Regions from separate parts of the Streptomyces sp. NPDC033221 genome, predicted to be linked through region 1. Evidence: riboswitches for the same ligand, from Rfam matches in the RefSeq annotation. Region 1 holds a riboswitch; each other region holds the start of a gene.
The links. A riboswitch is a leader RNA that binds a small molecule or an ion and turns the genes downstream of it on or off. The one in region 1 is predicted to bind cyclic di-AMP.
Positions count from the first base shown of each region.

Region 2: another riboswitch for cyclic di-AMP. It lies ahead of ACZ53K_RS17100 (transglycosylase family protein); the one in region 1 lies ahead of ACZ53K_RS25810 (C40 family peptidase).
Region 3: another riboswitch for cyclic di-AMP. It lies ahead of ACZ53K_RS26840 (M23 family metallopeptidase); the one in region 1 lies ahead of ACZ53K_RS25810 (C40 family peptidase).

Region 1 is NZ_JBVIQN010000021.1:97,790-104,007, reverse strand. It holds gene ACZ53K_RS25835 (DUF397 domain-containing protein) at 1-196, opposite strand, end outside; gene ACZ53K_RS25830 (helix-turn-helix domain-containing protein) at 208-1,095, opposite strand; gene ACZ53K_RS25825 (ATP-binding protein) at 1,406-1,834, shown strand; gene ACZ53K_RS25820 (hypothetical protein) at 1,865-2,476, opposite strand; gene ACZ53K_RS25815 (DUF6328 family protein) at 2,865-3,494, opposite strand; gene ACZ53K_RS25810 (C40 family peptidase) at 3,622-4,095, opposite strand; cyclic di-AMP (ydaO/yuaA leader) riboswitch at 4,099-4,263, opposite strand; gene ACZ53K_RS25805 (hypothetical protein) at 4,813-5,118, opposite strand; gene ACZ53K_RS25800 (ATP-dependent Clp protease proteolytic subunit) at 5,126-5,761, opposite strand; gene ACZ53K_RS25795 (GntR family transcriptional regulator) at 6,022-6,218, shown strand, end outside.
Region 2 is NZ_JBVIQN010000011.1:110,017-116,234, reverse strand. It holds gene ACZ53K_RS17110 (cytochrome P450 family protein) at 1-498, shown strand, start outside; gene ACZ53K_RS17105 (transglycosylase family protein) at 679-1,692, shown strand; cyclic di-AMP (ydaO/yuaA leader) riboswitch at 1,953-2,123, shown strand; gene ACZ53K_RS17100 (transglycosylase family protein) at 2,125-2,826, shown strand; gene eno (phosphopyruvate hydratase) at 3,202-4,488, shown strand; gene ACZ53K_RS17090 (FtsB family cell division protein) at 4,642-5,091, shown strand; gene ACZ53K_RS17085 (DUF501 domain-containing protein) at 5,195-5,767, shown strand; gene ACZ53K_RS17080 (Ppx/GppA phosphatase family protein) at 5,764-6,218, shown strand, end outside.
Region 3 is NZ_JBVIQN010000023.1:18,197-24,414, forward strand. It holds gene ACZ53K_RS26835 (GntR family transcriptional regulator) at 192-884, opposite strand; gene ACZ53K_RS26840 (M23 family metallopeptidase) at 1,116-1,913, opposite strand; cyclic di-AMP (ydaO/yuaA leader) riboswitch at 1,927-2,081, opposite strand; gene ACZ53K_RS26845 (M16 family metallopeptidase) at 2,334-3,701, opposite strand; gene ACZ53K_RS26850 (M16 family metallopeptidase) at 3,722-5,059, opposite strand; gene ACZ53K_RS26855 (DNA gyrase/topoisomerase IV subunit A) at 5,308-6,218, shown strand, end outside.

The DNA of each region.
Region 1 (6,218 bases):
CGAAGGACTTCCAGGCCGTCGTGGTGAACAGCAGCGCCGGGCCCGCGGTGTTCTTCGAGTCGCGCACCGCGAGCAGGCCGAGGCCGATGCGGGCCGTCTCGACGCAGTTGTTCATCGCGGTGCTGTGGCTGCTGCGCCACCAGCGCATGCCGTGACGCGTGGTGTGGAGCGGGTCGTTCTCAGCCGGAAGTGACATGGGATGCCTCCTCAGACGCCGGTGCCGGCCCATGAGGTATCGGCGATCCGGGCGATGAATTGCGCTGACTTCTCGCATGAGAGGGCGCGCCCCCGCAGCGTGTCGAACGCATCGCTGTACGCCCTGAGATCTGCTTTCTGCTCCAAGTAGAGGCTACTCGTCAAATGGTCGAGAACAACCACATCCAAGTCAGAAGTGAGCGGAAAGGAGAAGATAACGAAAGGGCCGGTGATGCCGATGTGCACACCGGACGCGAAGGGCAGTACCTGTAGTCGCACATGCGACAATTGCCCCACGTCCAGAATGTGCCGCAGCTGCGCCGCCATCACCCCCGGCGGGCCGACCTCCCGGCGCAGCACCGCCTCGTCCAGCACCGCCCGCAACTCCAGCGGCCGCTCACCCCGCAGCACTTCCTGGCGGGCGATACGCACCTCCACCAGCTCCTCGACCTGCTTCGGCGGCAGATCCGACAGCGTGGCGCGGGTCACCGCCCGCGCGTAGTCCGGCGTCTGCAACAGCCCCGGCACCACCGTCGTCTCCAGCGTGCGCGCCCGGGACGCCCCGTACTCCAGGCTGATGAAGTCCCGGTACTCCGGCGGCAGCAGGTCGCGGTACGTGTGCCACCAGCCGTGCCGCCCGCCGCCGCCGTCCCGCGTACCGCCCCCGCACAGCGCCACCAGGAGGGCACGCAACTCCGTGTCCCGGACGCCGTACGCGTCCAGCAGCAGTTCGACGTCGGCCGGCCGGGCACCACTGCGCCCGGTCTCGATGCGGCTGACCTTGGACTGGTGCCACCCGACCAGACGGGCCGCCTCACCACTGGTGAGCCCCGCCAGCGTCCGCTGGCGCCGTAACTCCGCACCCAGCTTGCGACGGCGCACCGCGGGCCCGTGCCGCATGCCGCGCCCTCCGTTTCCTTTCGCGGGGGCGCGCCATGGGTGCGCCGTCCCCTGATGGCCGGTTCCGATCCGACAGTCTGCCGCGCAAATACGGTCTCGCGTAGCAGAGTTCACCGCTTCGGGCGACAGATATATGCACTTCTTGGTGGATGACCCGTCACAGCCGCAGCATGAGTGGCAGTCTGGCGCACAGCAGCAGTCCGAAGCCGGAGCCGAAGGGACCGGAAGAGGTCCGGAGGCCGAAAGCGATGGCGGCTTCCTCCGGCGGCGGGCCTGAGTCGAGCCTCGGTGGGAAAGGGACGGCGTCGCGATGGCGGACCATCAGGAATCCTCACTCACTCTGCCCAGCGCACCGGCATCGGTCGCCGAGGCCCGTAGGTACGTCACAGGGGTGCTGGCCGAATGGGGCCTTCCGGACGGGACGGATACGGCCGACGCCGTGCGTCTGATCGTCTCGGAACTGGCCACCAACGCCGTACAGCACACTTTCGGCCGGTCACCGGCGTTCACCGTCGACGTCCGGCTGGACCGCGACGAACGGCTGCGGATCGGCGTCACCGACGACCACCCGCGCTGGCCCAAGCGGTTGCCGGCCGCCGTGCAGCAGGACAACGGGCGGGGCATGGTGATCGTCCGCTTCCTCGCCGCCGAGGCCGGCGGACAGTTGGCGGTCGAGCCCACCGCCACCGGCGGCAAGACGGTCTGGATCACCCTGCCGTGGCGGCTGTTCCTGCCGTAGCGGCACGTTTCGCCAGCGGCGGGCCCGACCTCACGGTCTGGTGAGGAAGCGGGGTTTGCGGCGGCGGCCCGTGGCACACGCGCAGCCCACACCGTCGTCCCGCACCTGCCGGTACGTGGGGCTGGTCTCCCGGCCGCAGAGGGAACAGCGGCACGGCCACGGCTCGTAGGCGCCGGGACAGGGGACCAGAGGGGACAGCCCGGCGGCGTACATGACGCGTTCGGCGACGGTGGCCGGTCCGGGGGCGCCCGCGGGGCCGTGACCGGGGCCGGAACCGTTGCCGTTGCCGATGCCGTTTCCGGGCGGCTGGTGGGGGAGGGCGAGCGGAACCGCGCCCGGCGGAGGCTGGAGCGGGGGTGGCGGCATCAGCGGGGGCTCGGGAGGCATGGCGGGAGCTGGGACGGGGGAGGCGGCAGGGGCTGGAGAGGCCGGGGAGGCCGGAGAGGTCGTGGGTGGTCCGGGGGCGGCTTGCGTGCCGGGGCCGAGGTCGCCCGGGTGCCACTGATGCAGGCAGGAGGCACACCACCACAGCAGTTCACCGGCGCCGTAGACCCCCTCGTCCTCCCACAGCACGTCCGTGCTGCCGCAGGCCGGGCAGGGGGTGGCGGGGGAGCGGCGGCGCAGAAGTCCGCGCAGGTTCACGAGTCGGTCCTGAGGTGCGAGTGCTGGGGCAGGTGCATGTGCATGGGTCTCCTCACGTGCTAAGGAGACTCCATCGGTTCACCGTCGCCAAAGCAAGGACGACCAGGTCACAAAAGATTTCGACGGCGCGGTGCGATCGGTACGGCCGGTGCGGCCAGCCGACCGGTGCGACCAGCCGATCGGTGCGGCCGGGGAGGCTAGGGCGCTTCTGACGGATCTCCGCGGCATCGCGACTCCCCCAGCTACCGCTGGGAGGTGCCCCCAGGCACGCACCCTCGCCGCACGGCGCAAAGGGACAGGTGGCTCCGCCACATGACCCTTCACACCGCACGCCGAGCGCACGCACCGAACGCCGCTCCGTCCCCCACGGAGATCCATCAGAAACGCCCTAGTCGCCGGCCGTCGGCTTGATGTGCCCGTTCAGATGTCCCAGTACGCGGGGCAGCAGCGCCCACAGCCCACCGCACGTCACCAGCGTCACCGAACCCGCGACCACCCCCGCCCCGCGTCCCAGTACGACGTCGACGACCAGCAGCACCGCACCGGCCAGCGCCAGCGCGAGCACCGCCATCCCGGCGGCCGTCAGACGCGCAGAGACCTCCACGATCAGCCCCTTCGCGCGCCGCCGGAACAGGACCCGGTGCACCGCGGCAGGCGCGGTGAGCAGCAGCGTCGCCAGTACGGCCAGGAGCAAGGTGCCCACGTAGAACGCGCGTTGCGTGGTGTCCAGGGACACGAAGCGCGGGGTGAAGGCCAGCGTCAGCAGGAACGCGAAGAGGATCTGCACACCGGTCTGCAGGACGCGCAGTTCCTGGAGCAGTTCGCCGAAGTTGCGGTCGTAGCGTTCCAGCGGCGTCTCGTTGCGGTCCGCGCACACGGTGTGCGGGGCGGGACCGGACGGCTGGTGCGGTTCGGCGTGCGGCTCGGCCGGTCCGGGTGCTCTCGGCAGTTCGGCATGCTCGGTGTGTCCGCTGTGCTCGGTCAGTTCGTTCCGGTCGTCGTCGGTGAGGGGGGCCATTGCGTGCGGGTATCCGCCGACGCGTTGATCACTCCTCGAACGCGCACGGGTGTGCGGGAGCGCGCACCCGCGTACGGGCGGGAGGACCGGCGCGACCGGCGGATCACCACACCGGCGGACCGGGCGGTCAGCGCACCCGCCCGTACGAGACGCTGCGCGACCAGATGCGTTCCAGCCGCACCACGGCACCGGGCTTGGGCGCGTGCCAGATCTTGCCGCTCCCCGCGTAGATGCCCACGTGGTAGACGCCGCGGCGGGAGTGGAAGAAGACCAGGTCGCCGAGGCGGCGCGCGGAGGCGGACAGCTGCCGGGTGCGGTTGTACTGGGCCGCCGCGGTGCGCGGCAGCCGCTTCCCGGCCCGCTTGAACGAGTACAGCGTCAGTCCTGAGCAGTCGAAACGGTGTGGCCCGCTGGCTCCGTACTTGTAGGGCGCTCCCTTCTTGGAAGCGGCGACCCGCAGTGCCGCGGCCGAGCTCGACGCGGCTTCCGCGTTCTCGGTGGCTCCTGGGACGACCAGTGTTCCGCCGACCGTGGCGAGGGCGATGGCGGAGATCACTCCGGCTCGCGCCAGCAGAGGGGAAGCGGTGGTACGCGCAGTCATGCGCAACCCTTCGTCAGCCGCCTGCGAAGAAGTGCCTGTCGGGTTCGGGCAGGCGAAGATGCCCGGTCGCGGTGGCGACTTCACCCCAAGGGACCGTCCGGCCGTGGTGGCCGGCGGCCCCGTCGTGCTCGGGTCCTCCGCTCCTGCCGATCCAGGCGCATCGACCAGACATCCGGTACGGCGGCAGGATTGGGCGTCCGCCCGGACCGCCCCACCGCTGTGGCGGGGGCTTGTCGTCGAAGCGATCGTTGCGCACCTCGCGCCCGGATTCCGAGCAGAAACAGCTGTATGTGAGGTTGGTCACGTCTGCGCTGTTCGGGTGGACGGCGGGCGTTTCGTGGGAGGCCCGCGACGGGTGAGGACCCGTGCACCAGCCCCGGAAGCAGCGGTTCCGGGAGACACGTGCGTGGGTCGCGCAACATGTGTGGCACAGCGCGCGGCTCCGCGGATACGCCGTTCGAGCGAGCCCGATCGGGCTTCGTGTCGGCATACAGGTGGGCCCTTGTGGTGCCGTGGGACCTCCTGGCCGCCTCTGTCACCCTCCGCCTGGCGTGTGCCGCGTGAGGTGGCCGTGCTTCTCGTGTGCCAAAGGTGTGAGGGAGGGCGTCCGACCCCCGTCCGGACGCCCTCCCGGCCGGTGCGGCGGTGCCGTGGCGGCCGCACTCCTGAGGCGCGGCCGCCGCTCGGCGGCGGGAGCCGTGGCACTGCCCTGCCGCGTCAACCGCGCGGCGGTGGGACGGAGATCAGCCGTGCGCGGCGCTCGCCGTCCAGTACGCGCAGGGCCTGCGCCAGTGTGTCCGCGTGCAGTTCGCTCTCGCCCCGGTCGTGCATCAGCGTCAACGCGTCCCGTAGCGCGGCGGACTTGCCGACCAGGGCCTGTGCGGCGCGCAGCCCGCCGTACGTGTCCGTGCCGCGGGCCGGGTTGATACGGCCCAGCAGGTCCAGGACCGCCAGATAGCTGTCGATGACCGCGCCCTCGGCGCGCGTCAGCGCGGGCAGCGGCGGCAGTTCGGGCGGCAGCATCCCGGGCTCACTTCGCGCCGAGTGCCGCGGCGCCCGGCTTGCGGCTGCGGGTGAGCCCGTCGATGAGCCCGTACTCCACGGCCGACCCGGCGTCGAAGATCTTGTCGCGTTCGAGGTCTTCGGCGATCCGCTCGGCGGGCTGCCCGGTGTGCCGTACGAGCAGTTCCTCCAGCAGGGCGCGGGTGCGCAGCAGTTCGTCCGCCTGGATCCGGAGGTCGTCGGCCTGCCCCTGCACGGGTTCGCCGAACGAGGGCTGGTGGATGAGGATGCGGGCGCCCGGCAGGGCGAGGCGCTTGCCGGGCGCGCCGGCCGCCAGCAGTACCGCGGCGGCGGAGGCGGCCTGGCCCAGGCAGACCGTCTCGATGTCGCAGCCGACGAACTGCATCGTGTCGTAGATCGCGGACATCGCGGTGAAGGAGCCGCCGGGGGAGTTGATGTAGAGCGAGATGTCCCGGTCGGGGGCGTCGTAGTCCAGGTGCATGAGCTGGGCGATCACGTCGTTGGCCGCGGTGTCGTCGACCGGGGTGCCGAGGAAGATGATCCGCTCGCTGAGCAGCTTGGAGTAGGGGTCCATGGTCCGGGCCCCGTGGGTGGTGCGTTCGGTGAACTCCGGAAGGACGTAACGGGCCTGGGGGCCGTTCATGGAAAGCTCCTCTTCCCTAACCGTCTGTAAAAAATGTACAGGACGTACGTAGGGCTAGATAGGAGCACGTTCCGTTGGGCGAAAGCAATGCCTTCGTGGGGTGAAGTGCCGAAGCTCGCTGAGAGCGAAAACCTCACGGGTAGTCAGGGAAGCCGCCCCGGAGTTGGGCTGACTGCCTGTGACCTGGCCTTCGAGTGGCGCGCCGGCCCGCCGTGCACAATGGCCGCTGTACGTCTGTGACCGCCCGCAGAGGACGCCCGATGCCCGACTTGTCCCACCTTGCGCCCCTGCCTCCGGGGACCGCCACCGACGACCGTCACGCGTTGCGGGAACGCCTGCACAGCGCGCTCACCGAAGCACTCGTCAACGGAACCCTGGCGCCCGGCCAGGAGTACGGAGAGCCGCACATCGCCCAGCAGCTCGGTGCTCCCGTCGCCCCGCTCCGGGAAGCGCTGCT
Region 2 (6,218 bases), on a different contig from region 1:
CTCATCGGCAACGGCGTGTACCAGCTGCTGCGCCACCCCGCCCAGCGCGAACTCCTCCAGAAGGCCGCCCAGGCGGGCGACGACGGGCTGCTCGCCACCGGCGTGGAGGAGCTGCTGCGCTACGACGGCCCGGTCGAGCTGGCCACCTGGCGCTTCGCCACCCGGGACCTCACCATCGGCGGGCAGCGGATCGCCGAGGGCGACCCGGTCCTGGTCGTCCTGGCCGCCGCCGACCGGGACCCGGAGCGCTTCGCCGGGCCCGACGTCCTGGACCTGTCCCGCCGCGACAACCAGCACCTCGGATACGGCCACGGCATCCACTACTGCCTGGGCGCGCCGCTGGCCCGCCTCGAAGGCCAGACCGCGATGGCCACCCTGCTGACCCGGCTGCCGGACCTGCGGCTCGGCGCGGAGCCGGACGAGCTGCGCTGGCGCGGCGGGCTGATCATGCGGGGGCTGCGGGCCCTGCCGGTGGAGTTCACGCCCGTACGGAAGTGACGTCACGTCAGGCCGTGACCTGGGCGTGATCTCCGCTACACCGGCTTGTGACGAGCGGGCGGCCCCGCTACCTTCATCCGTTTGAAAGGCCGGGGCGGGCGGCGCGGCAGCGCACGGGCCACACCGCCGACGCTCCCGGCCCTTCGACGACAACTCAACCGCCGCTCGAAAGGCAACCGCATGCGCTCCGGGAACGGCCGTCACCGACGCCCCCGTCAGGCTCCGGCCATCTTCGTCACGGCGGGAGTCGCCGGCGGCGCCCTCGCCATGCCGCTGCTCGCCGCGAGCAGCGCCAACGCCGCCGACGCGGCCACCTGGGACCGCGTCGCGCAGTGCGAGAGCAGCGGGGTGTGGAGCGCCAACGCCGGCAACGGCTTCTACGGCGGGCTCCAGCTGACCCAGGAGATGTGGGACCGCTACGGCGGCTCGGCGTACGCCTCGCGGCCGGACCTGGCCAGCCGCTCGCAGCAGATAGCCGTCGCCGAGTCGATCCTCGCCGCGCGCGGCCCCGACACGTGGCCGAGCTGCGCGGTGAACGCGGGACTCAAGCAGGGCGGCAGCGGGCCGGACGTCGACCCGGGCAGCACGGCCACGCCGACTCCGCGGCCGGAGCCCTCGTCCCCGTCCCCGTCCTCCCCCGCCACCCCGCCGCCCTCCTCCGGGCCGTCCGGGACGCCGCAGCCCGGCCACGGCACGCCGGAGCCGAAGCCGTCGCCCACCGGTCCGTCCGGGACCCCGGGCCCGTCCCGTACGCCGGACCCGTCCGGTACGGGCCGTACGGAGGACCCGGCGCGGCCCGCCGACCCGGCCGCCCCGGGCGACGGCGCCTCCACGAGCCCCACCGCGCCTCCGTCGCAGGGCAAGCACCGCGGCGAGCCCGGCGAGGACGAGAAGCCCGGCACGGGCGCGGACGCGGGTACGGGTACGGACGCGGGCAAGGGCGCGGGCTCCGGTGGCGCGGGCGACGCGGACCGCTCCGGCGGGGGACGTCCCTCGCGGGGCGGGGACGCGCACCGTACGGACCCGGGTGTGCCGGGCGGCTACACCGTGCAGCCTGGTGACAACCTGTCAGTCATCGCCGAGGACCGCGGGGTCCCGGGCGGCTGGCCGGCGCTCTACGAGGCCAACAAAGGTGCCATCGGGGGCGATCCGGACCTTATCCACCCTGGTCAGCGCCTCGATCTCGGCCACTGACGGGGTAATTCGTAGACATTCGCCCGCTTTGGCGAAAGTGAGACATGGATCTCGTTGCGGGGGCCGGTGACCGTCCCGTCCGTTGTTTCCAAACCTGCGACGACCTGCGGAAATGTGATGATCCTGTGATGTCTGGGGGCCAACTGGCCTCAGATGTAGGGGTTTGAACCCACGGGGTGTTCCTGTTTACCGTCTTCATCGCTCGCCAAAGCGGGCCCTTCGATCACACGCCGAATCCTGCCGGTGGTCGGAGGTCACTCGACGCGAGAGCGCCGAAGGCAGGAGCGGGGGACCCAAGGTAAGCGCCGGCCCCACCCGCGAAAGCGGGTCCAACCGGCTTGGGGTGAAGCCATGTGTGAAGCACACACGGCCGGGCAACTCACATGGCCCGAACCCGACAGCTCACCTCGCAGGCGTCGGTGAGGAACAACCATGCTGAACTCCAAGGGCAAGCACCGTCGTCCCTCCAAGGCCGTCCGCGTCGCCACCCTGGCGGGCGTCGCCGGTGCCGCTGTGGCCGTCCCGCTGATGGGCGCCACCTCCGCCTCCGCCGCGGGCAACAACTGGGACGCCGTCGCCCAGTGCGAGTCCGGTGGCAACTGGTCGATCAACACCGGCAACGGCTACTACGGTGGCCTGCAGTTCACCAACTCCAGCTGGGCCGCCGCCGGCGGTACCAAGTACGCCCCGCGTGCCGACCAGGCCAGCAAGAGCCAGCAGATCGCCGCGGCCGAGCGCCTGCTCGCCATCCAGGGCCCGGGTGCCTGGACCTGCGCCGGCGGCCACCTCGGCAAGGGCAACGCGAACGCCAAGGCCGACGGCGGCTCCTCGCAGGGCAGCAGCTCGCACAAGTCGCACAAGTCGTACAAGTCCGAGCGCTCCGCCTCGCAGGGCGCCTCCCGCTCCGAGGCCCGCAAGCAGGGCGAGGAGCTGGCCCGCAAGACCCCGGCCCCGCAGAAGAAGTCGACGCCGAAGTCGAACCCCGAGGGCAACTACACCGTCAAGTCCGGTGACACCCTCGCCAAGATCGCCGCTTCCCACGGCAAGAACTGGAAGTCGGTCTACGAGAACAACAAGTCCGTCATCGGCGGCAACCCCAACCTGATCTTCCCGGGTCAGAAGCTGGCCGTCTGAGCCCGCTGACCCCTGACGGACCCCGGGTGACCGTGACACCCCGTACGTACGGCGGTACGTACGGACGGCACGGCTCCCCAGGGCCCGCCCGTCCCGGGAATCCGCTCTTCCCGTGAGACCGCCCCGCCACGGCGCCTGTCCCCCGCACGCGCCGCGGCGGGGCTTCTCCATTTCCCTCCGGGCCCGGCCCGGCCCCTCCGGCCCGCCCCCGCCCGTCCGCCGACTTCTCCGTTCAGCGAACATTGCGCCCATACATCCCGTGAACAGGGGCTTTGCGGGTGTATTCGTCCCACGGACCGGGCTGGCGGCGAGCGGAACCCCCGGAGGCCGTTAGGCTCGTGCTGCAGAACTCCAGACACCCACGAAGGAGACAACGTGCCGTCCATCGACGTCGTCGTAGCTCGCGAGATCCTCGACTCGCGAGGCAACCCCACGGTCGAGGTCGAGGTCGGCCTCGACGACGGCAGCACCGGCCGTGCCGCCGTCCCGTCCGGCGCCTCGACCGGCGCCTTCGAGGCCATCGAGCTGCGCGACGGTGACCCGGCCCGCTACCTGGGCAAGGGCGTGGAGAAGGCCGTCCTCGCGGTCATCGAGCAGATCGGCCCGGAGCTGGTCGGCTACGACGCCACCGAGCAGCGCCTGATCGACCAGGCCATGTTCGACCTGGACGCCACCGACAACAAGGGCTCGCTCGGCGCCAACGCCATCCTCGGCGTCTCCCTGGCCGTCGCGCACGCCGCCTCCGAGGCCAGCGACCTCCCGCTGTTCCGCTACCTCGGCGGCCCGAACGCCCACGTGCTGCCGGTCCCGATGATGAACATCCTGAACGGCGGCTCGCACGCCGACTCCAACGTGGACATCCAGGAATTCATGATCGCCCCGATCGGCGCGGAGTCCTTCTCCGAGGCCCTGCGCTGGGGCGCCGAGGTCTACCACACCCTCAAGAAGGTCCTGAAGAGCAAGGGCCTGGCCACCGGACTGGGCGACGAGGGCGGCTTCGCCCCGAACCTGGGCTCCAACCGCGAGGCCCTGGACCTGATCCTCGAAGCGATCAAGGAAGCCGGTTACACCCCCGGCCAGGACATCGCGCTCGCGCTCGACGTCGCCGCCTCCGAGTTCTACAAGGACGGCGTCTACGAGTTCGAGGGCCAGCAGCGCACCGCCGAGCAGATGACCTCGTACTACGAGGAGCTCGTCGACGCCTACCCGCTGGTCTCCATCGAGGACCCGCTGTTCGAGGACGACTGGGCCGGCTGGAACGGCATCACCGAGCGCCTGGGCGCCAAGGTGCAGCTGGTCGGCGACGACCTGTTCGTCACCAACCCGGAGCGCCTGGCCCGCGGCATCGAGGAGAACTCGGCCAACGCCCTGCTGGTCAAGGTCAACCAGATCGGCTCGCTGACCGAGACCCTGGACGCCGTCGAGCTGGCCCAGCGCAACGGCTTCAAGTGCATGATGTCGCACCGCTCCGGCGAGACCGAGGACGTCACCATCGCCGACCTGGCCGTCGCCACCAACTGCGGCCAGATCAAGACCGGCGCCCCGGCCCGCTCCGAGCGCGTCGCCAAGTACAACCAGCTGCTGCGCATCGAGGAGATCCTCGACGACGCGGCGGTCTACGCGGGCCGCTCCGCCTTCCCGCGGTTCCGCACCGCGGACTGACCGGCTCCGCACGGGCTGAGCATCCCCGCGGGCCGCGAACGGCCCCGGCAGCTGTGAATACCTACGTCCCCGGCGGCGGTCCCGTACCGTTGCCGGGGACGTACGTGCTGCGGGCCGCGCCGGCCCGGGCCCGGTGACTGAAGGGGAGACGACGTGTCCGCGGAACGGTTCTCCACCGCGACCCGGCTCAAGGCGCTCGGCGAACAGGCCGCCGCCCGCGTCCAGCGCGCCCGCCCGCCCCGCCGGGGCCGCCTCACCGGCCGGGCGGCACTGCTCGCACTGGTGCTGTGCTCCCTGGTCGTCGCCCTGGCCTACCCCACCCGGCAGTACATCTCGCAGCGCTCCGAGATCGCCGACCAGCGCCGCCAGGCCGCCGAGGCCCAGCTGCGCGCCGACGAACTGCGCGACGAGAAGGCCCGCTGGCAGGACCCGGAGTACGTACGGCAGCAGGCCCGGCTGCACCTGCACTACGTCCGGCCCGGCGAGACCGGCTTCATCGTCCAGGACGGCTCCGGCACCGGGCAGCGGCGCACGGGCCGGACCGCCGCGGAACGCCCCTGGTACGACAACATGTGGCACGGCCTGGACGCCGCCGACAAGTAGCCTGTCCGGGGCGTGCCCGGGCCCGCCCGTCGAGCGGCACCTCCGCCGGCCCCCTCCACCACCGCCACGACCGAAAGCACCCACGTCCGTGTCAGAACACCTCATGCCCCCGCCGCAGACCGAGCGCACCGAGCCCACCGACGCGGACATCGCGGCCTTCAAGGAACAGCTCGGCCGCCCGCCCCGCGGCCTGCGCGCCATCGCGCACCGCTGCCCCTGCGGCCAGCCGGACGTCGTCGAGACGGCCCCGCGCCTGGAGGACGGCACCCCCTTCCCCACGCTGTACTACCTCACCTGCCCGCGCGCGGCCTCCGCGATCGGCACGCTGGAGGCCAACGGCGTGATGAAGGAGATGACCGAGCGGCTGGGCCGGGACCCGGAGCTGGCCGACAAGTACCGGGCCGCCCACGAAGACTACATCCGGCGCCGGGACGCCATCGACGTCCTGCAGGGCTTCCCGAGCGCGGGCGGCATGCCGGACCGCGTCAAGTGCCTGCACGTGCTGGTCGGCCACTCGCTCGCGGCCGGCCCCGGCGTCAACCCGCTCGGCGACGAAGCGCTGGCGATGCTGCCGCAGTGGTGGCGCAAGGGGCCCTGCGTGACCCCGTGCGCGGACGCCGCCGAGGGCACCTGCGCCGGCACCACCGCCGAGAACGAGGGGGAGCCGACCGCATGAAGCGCGTAGCGGCCATCGACTGCGGTACGAACTCCATCCGCCTGCTCGTCGCCGACCTCGACCCGGCGACCGGCGAGCTGAAGGACCTGGACCGCCGGATGCAGATCGTGCGCCTGGGCCAGGGCGTGGACCGTACGGGCCGGCTCGCCCCCGAGGCCCTGGAGCGCACCTTCGCGGCCTGCCGCGAGTACGCCGCGGTCATCCGGGAGCTGGGCGCGGAGACCGTCCGCTTCGTCGCCACCTCCGCCTCCCGCGACGCGGAGAACCGGGACGACTTCGTGCGCGGGGTGCTGGACATCCTGGGCGTCGAGCCCGAGGTGATCACCGGCGACCAGGAGGCGGAGTTCTCCTTCACCGGCGCCACCAAGGAGCTGACCGGCCGCACCGACCTCGCCACGCCCTTCCTGGTCGTCGACATCGGCGGCGGCTCCACCGAGTTCGTCCTCGGCAC
Region 3 (6,218 bases), on a different contig from region 1:
ATATCGCGCGATCCGTACAGTCATCCAGTAATTCCGGGCATCACATTTGAGGGTTCGAGGGGCGCGTTTCACGACGCATCCCGGTGCTTTCCCCGCCACTCCCCGCCCCTTTCAAGGGCCCCGCAAATCTTTGGCAGCCCCCTCGCCACTCCCCCGGCGAATTCCCCTACCGCTTGTATACGACTCCCCTGTTAATTCCGTTCGCGCGCCGTGTTTACAGTCTGTTTCGAACTCCTCACCGCCGGCCCGGGGGCCACCGGGCGCAGCCGGTACGCCGGGCGCGAGCGCTCGATGTGGGCCGCCATCAGGGTGCGGGCCCGCTCGGCGTCACCGCGGCTCACCGCGTCCAGCACCGCCCCGTGCTCGTCCCACGACCGCTCGTCGCGGGCCGGGAGTTCGACCGCGTACATCCAGTCGGTCTTGCGCCGCAGCTGGGTGAGCAGCGCCGCCATGCTGGCGCTGCCGGATGCCTGGGCGAGCGTCTCGTGGAACCAGCCGTCGAGTTGGCGCAGCTCCGCGCGGTGGCCGTGCCGGGCGCGCTCACGGCCCAGCCGTACGATGCCGCGCAGCACCTTGATGTGCGCCGCGGTGCGGCGGGCGGCGGCGCGCGCGGCGCCCAGCGGCTCCAGCAGCCCGCGGATGTCCAGGACGTCGGCGGCTTCGCGCTCGGTCGGCTCGGCCACGCAGGCGCCCGCGTGGCGCCGGATCGTGACGAAGCCCTCGGACTGCAGCGTACGCAGCGCCTCGCGTACGGGAACGCGGGAGACCCCGTAGCGGCCGGCCAGCAACTCCTCGATCAGCCGGCTGCCCGGCGGGAGAGCGCCGGATACGATGTCGTCCCGGATCGCCGTGCACACCACATGCGCGGAAAGAGGGCCTCGCATCACCTGTGCCTCCGCCGTAAACCCCTGGAAACTTCCGGAAATGCCACCGGGCGGCGGCATTTGCCGTGACTCTATTCGACGGGAACCGGATGGCGGATGGTCGCGGCGAATTCATGGTTATTTTTTGGCCAGGGACGGCCGTATACGGGCGGGCCGGCTTTGCGGCGGGCCACGAATACGCAGATGCCCCGGCCACGCGGGCCGGGGCATCGTACGGGGGACGGGTGTGCGTCAGACGTTCACGCCGTGCGAGCGCAGGTAGGCGACCGGGTCCATGTCCGAGCCGTACTCCGCCGAGGTGCGGGCCTCGAAGTGCAGGTGCGGGCCGGTGGTGTTGCCGGTGTTGCCCGACAGGGCGATCTGCTGGCCCGGGGTGACGGTCTGGCCGACCGAGACGCTGATGGACGACAGGTGGCCGTACTGGGTGTAGGTGCCGTCGTTCATCTTGATGACGACGTTGTTCCCGTACGCGCCGCCCCAGCCGGTCTCGACGACCGTGCCCGAGCCGACGGCGTGGACGGTGGTCCCGGAGGCGGCGTGGAAGTCGACGCCGGTGTGGCTGCCGGAGGACCACAGGCCGCTGGAGGCCTTGTAGCCGGTGGAGACGTAGGAACCGTCGACGGGGGCGACGTACGTGAGCAGGCGCTTGCGCTCGGCCTCACGGGCGGCGCGCTCCTTGGCCTCGCGCTCCTTCTTGGCCTCCGCCTCGGCCTGGCGCTTGGCCTCTTCGGCCTGCCGGCGCGCCTCGGCCTCGGCCTTGGCCTGCGCGGCGGCGGCGTCGGCGGCCTCCTGCTGCGCGTCGGCCTGTGCCTCGATCTGCTCGGCGAGCTCGTCGCCGAGGACGACGGCGTGGTGCAGTCCGGTGTCGTGGCTGCTCGCGTCGTCCGGGTTGCCGGCCGCCAGCGCCGGGGAGGCGACGGAGGCGATGACGCCGGACGCGGCGAGCGTGGCTATGCCGGCGAGGTTTCGGGTCGTCCGCGCGCTGCGGCTCGGACCACGGTGCTTCCCGGTGGCACGGGTGAACGCCATGGGCTGGCTGTGTCCTTTCCTTCCCTCTCGCCTACCGGGTTAGCTGACGGGTTCGGAGCAGGAAGGTCTCCTACGGGCACCTCCGGGAAGGCGTCCGATTCACCCCAAGGGACATGGGTCCCCGGCTCCCCTGGCTCGCGCCGTACGGGGACTCGGCGATGACTGTCCGTGCCGCGGTTGCGGCGGTGATCCTGCGGACAGCCGGATCGACGCTAAACGGGGCCACTTTCAATCGGCAAACAGAACGCGTGGATTGTGCCGTACGCCACACGGTCACCATGCAACCACCCCCAACAATTGGGACATAAAGAAGATCCAGTGGCGCCTGCGCACCACTGGATCCCTTATGTGACCATGCGTCACCCCCGCGGGGCACGGCCCTCGGCCACCGACGGCCGCTCCCGCACCGGTGACGTGCCATCAGCCCCTGACGACCGTCACCTCGCCGATGCCGAGCGCCGTGACGGGCTCCTCGATCTCGGCGGCGTCGCCCACCAGGACCGTCACCAGCCGGTCGACCGGGAAGGCGTTGACGGCCGCGGCGGTCGCCTCGACCGTGCCGGTCTGCGCCAGCCGCTCGTACAGCCGGGCCTGGAAATCGTCCGGGAGCTGCTGCTCGACCTGGTCGGCGAGGGTGCCCGCGACGGCCGCGGCGGTCTCGTACTTCAGGGGCGCGACGCCGACCAGGTTCTGGACGGCCACATCGCGCTCGGCGTCCGTCAGACCCTCGGCCGCGAGGGTGCGCAGCACCTTCCAGAGGTCCTCCAGCGCCGGGCCGGTGGAGGCGGTGTCCACCGAACCGCTGATGGCGAGCATCGCGGCGCCGTCCCCGTCGGCCGAGGAGCGCAGCACCTGCCCGAAGGACCGCACCCCGTAGGTGTAGCCCTTCTCCTCGCGCAGCACCCGGTCCAGGCGGGAGGTGAGGGTGCCGCCCAGGCAGTACGTGCCGAGCACCTGGGCGGGCCAGACGCGGTCGTGCCGGTCGGCGCCGATCCGGCCGATCAGCAGCTGGGTCTGTACGGCGCCGGGGCGATCGACGATCACGACACGCCCGGTGTCGTCGGCGGTGATCGGGGAGGCCTTCACCGGCTCGGCGGGCGACCCCGTCCAGGCGCCGAGGGTCTCCGTGAGGGCCGCGTCCACGTCGACGCCGGTGAAGTCACCGACGATGACGGCGGTGGCCGTGGCGGGGCGTACATGGGCCTCGTAGAAGGCACGTACGGCCGCCGCGTCGATACGGGTGACGGTCTCCTCGGTGCCCTGGCGCGGCCGCGACATCCGGGAGTCGGCCGGGAAGAGCTCCTTGGACAGGGCCATCGCGGCGCGGCGGGCCGGGTTGGCCAGCTCGTGCGGGATCTCGTCGAGGCGGTTGCGCACCAGGCGCTCGACCTCGCCGTCCGGGAAGGCCGGGGCGCGCAGGGCGTCGGCGAGCAGGCCGAGCGCCTTGTCCAGCCGGGAGGCCGGGACCTCCAGGGAGACGCGGACACCGGGGTGGTCGGCGTGCGCGTCCAGGGTGGCGCCGCAGCGCTCCAGCTCGGCGGCGAACTGCTCGGCGTCGTGCTTGTCGGTGCCCTCGGACAGGGCGCGCGCCATGATCGTGGCGACGCCGTCCAGGCCCGCGGGCTCGGTCTCCAGGGGCGCGACGATGTCGATCTCGACGGCGACGACCTGCTGGCCGGGGCGGTGGCTGCGCAGGACCGTGAGGCCGTTGGCCAGCTGCCCGCGCTCGGGGGCCGGGAAGGCCCACGGCTTGGGCTCGCCGCCGGACGGCTGCGGATGGAAGGTCATCGGGTTGCTGACGGCGTCGCTCACTGGGCCGCCTCCTCGTCGTTGTCCTCGGCGGCGGTCGGCTCGGTCGGCTCGTACACGAGGACCGCGCGGTTGTCGGGGCGCAGCCGGGCCTTGGCGACCTCCTGCACCTCCTGCGGGGTGATCTCCAGGACGCGCCGCACGGCGGTCAGGGCGAGCTGCGGGTCACCGAACAGGACGGCGAAGCGGCACAGTTCGTCGGCGCGGCCGCTCGCCGTGGCGAGCCGGTCCAGCCACTCGCGCTCCAGCTGGGCCTGCGCGCGCTCCATCTCCTCGGGGCTCGGCCCCTCCGCGGCGAAGCGGGCCAGTTCCTCGTCCACGGCGCTCTCGATGCCGGCCACCTCGACGCCGCCGGAAGTCTTGACGTCCAGCCAGCCGAGCGAGGGCGCGCCGGCCAGCCGCAGCAGGCCGAAGCCCGCCGCCACGGCCGTACGGTCGCGGCGCACCAGCCGGTTGTACAGGCGCGAGGACTCGCCGCCGCCGAGCACCGTCAGCGCCAGGTCGGCCGCGTCGGCCTCACGGGTGCCGTCGTGCGGCAGCCGGTAGGCGGCCATCAGGGCACGGGAGGGGACGTCCTCCTCGACGACCTCGCGCAGCTCCTTGCCGATGACCTCCGGGAGCGAGCCGTCGCGCGGCGGCTGCTTGCCCTCGTGGCCGGGGATGGAGCCGAAGTACTTCTCCACCCAGGCGAGGGTCTGCTCGGGGTCGATGTCGCCGACGATCGACAGGACCGCGTTGTTGGGCGCGTAGTACGTGCGGAAGAAGGCCCGCGCGTCCTCCAGGGAGGCGGCGTCCAGGTCGGCCATCGAACCGATCGGCGTGTGGTGGTACGGGTGTCCCTCCGGATAGGCCATGGCCGTCAGTTTCTCGAAGGCCGTGCCGTAGGGGACGTTGTCGTAGCGCTGCCGGCGCTCGTTCTTGACGACGTCGCGCTGGTTCTCCAGGGACTCCTCGTCGAGCGCGGTCAGCAGGGAGCCCATGCGGTCGGCCTCCAGCCACAGCGCGAGCTCCAGCTGGTGGGCGGGCATGGTCTCGAAATAGTTGGTGCGCTCGAAGCTGGTGGTGCCGTTCAGGGAGCCGCCGGCGCCCTGGACCAGTTCGAAGTGACCGTTGCCCGATACCTGGGCGGAGCCCTGGAACATCAGGTGCTCGAAAAGGTGGGCCAGGCCCGTGCGGCCCTTGACCTCGTGCCGGGAGCCGACGTCGTACCAGAGGCAGACCGCGGCGACCGGGGTCAGGTGATCTTCGGAGAGCACCACGCGCAGGCCATTGGCCAGCCGGTGCTCGGTCGCTGTCAGGCCGCCGGAGCCGGCTTGTTCTGTGGCCGTGTGACCCATGGGCATGTACGTCCCTTCGATCCGCTTGCGAGGAAGTTCTGTCACTGTATGCAAGCGCGCCGAGCTATGGCGAAGTTCCCGGCCGGGCTGCCTCGTACGAGCGGTCTTCGCGGCGCCCCCGTCCGGGGCCCCGGGGAGGGTCGCGGTCGGCGTTGTCAGTGGGGCGGGCCACAATGGTCCGCGAAAGACCCGAACGTTGATCCAGCATCGGCAAGCAGCAGGACGCAAGCGAAGGAGCCGCAGCCGCGATGGCCCGCCGTAGCACGAAGACCCCGCCGCCGGACGACTTCGAGGAGAGGATCCTCGACATCGACGTCGTCGACGAGATGCAGGGCTCCTTCCTTGAGTACGCGTACTCGGTCATCTACTCCCGCGCCCTCCCGGACGCCCGCGACGGCCTCAAGCCCGTACACCGCCGCATCCTCTACCAGATGAACGAGATGGGGCTGCGCCCCGAGCGCAGCTACGTCAAGTGCGCCCGCGTCGTCGGCGAGGTGATGGGCAAGCTCCATCCGCACGGCGACGCCTCCATCTACGACGCCCTGGTGCGGATGGCGCAGTCCTTCTCGATGCGGCTGCCCCTGGTGGACGGCCACGGCAACTTCGGCTCGCTCGGCAACGACGACCCGCCCGCCGCCATGCGGTACACCGAGTGCAAGATGGCCTCGGCCACCTCCCTGATGACGGAGTCCATCGACGAGGACACGGTCGACTTCGCACCGAACTACGACGGCCAGGAGCAGGAGCCGGTCGCACTGCCCGCCGCGTACCCGAACCTCCTCGTCAACGGCGCGTCCGGCATCGCGGTCGGCATGGCGACGAACATGCCGCCGCACAACCTCGGCGAGGTGATCGCCGCCGCCCGTCACCTGATCAAGCACCCGAACGCCGACCTCGACACACTGATGAAGTACGTGCCGGGCCCCGACCTGCCGACCGGCGGCCGGATCGTCGGCCTGGGCGGCATCCGCGACGCGTACGAGTCCGGCCGCGGCACCTTCAAGATCCGCGCCACCGTCTCGGTCGAGAACGTGACCGCCCGCCGCAAGGGCCTGGTCGTCACCGAACTGCCCTTCGCCGTCGGCCCCGAGAAGGTCATCTCCAAGATCAAGGACCTGGTGGGCGCGAAGAAGCTCCAGGGCATCGCGGACGTCAAGGA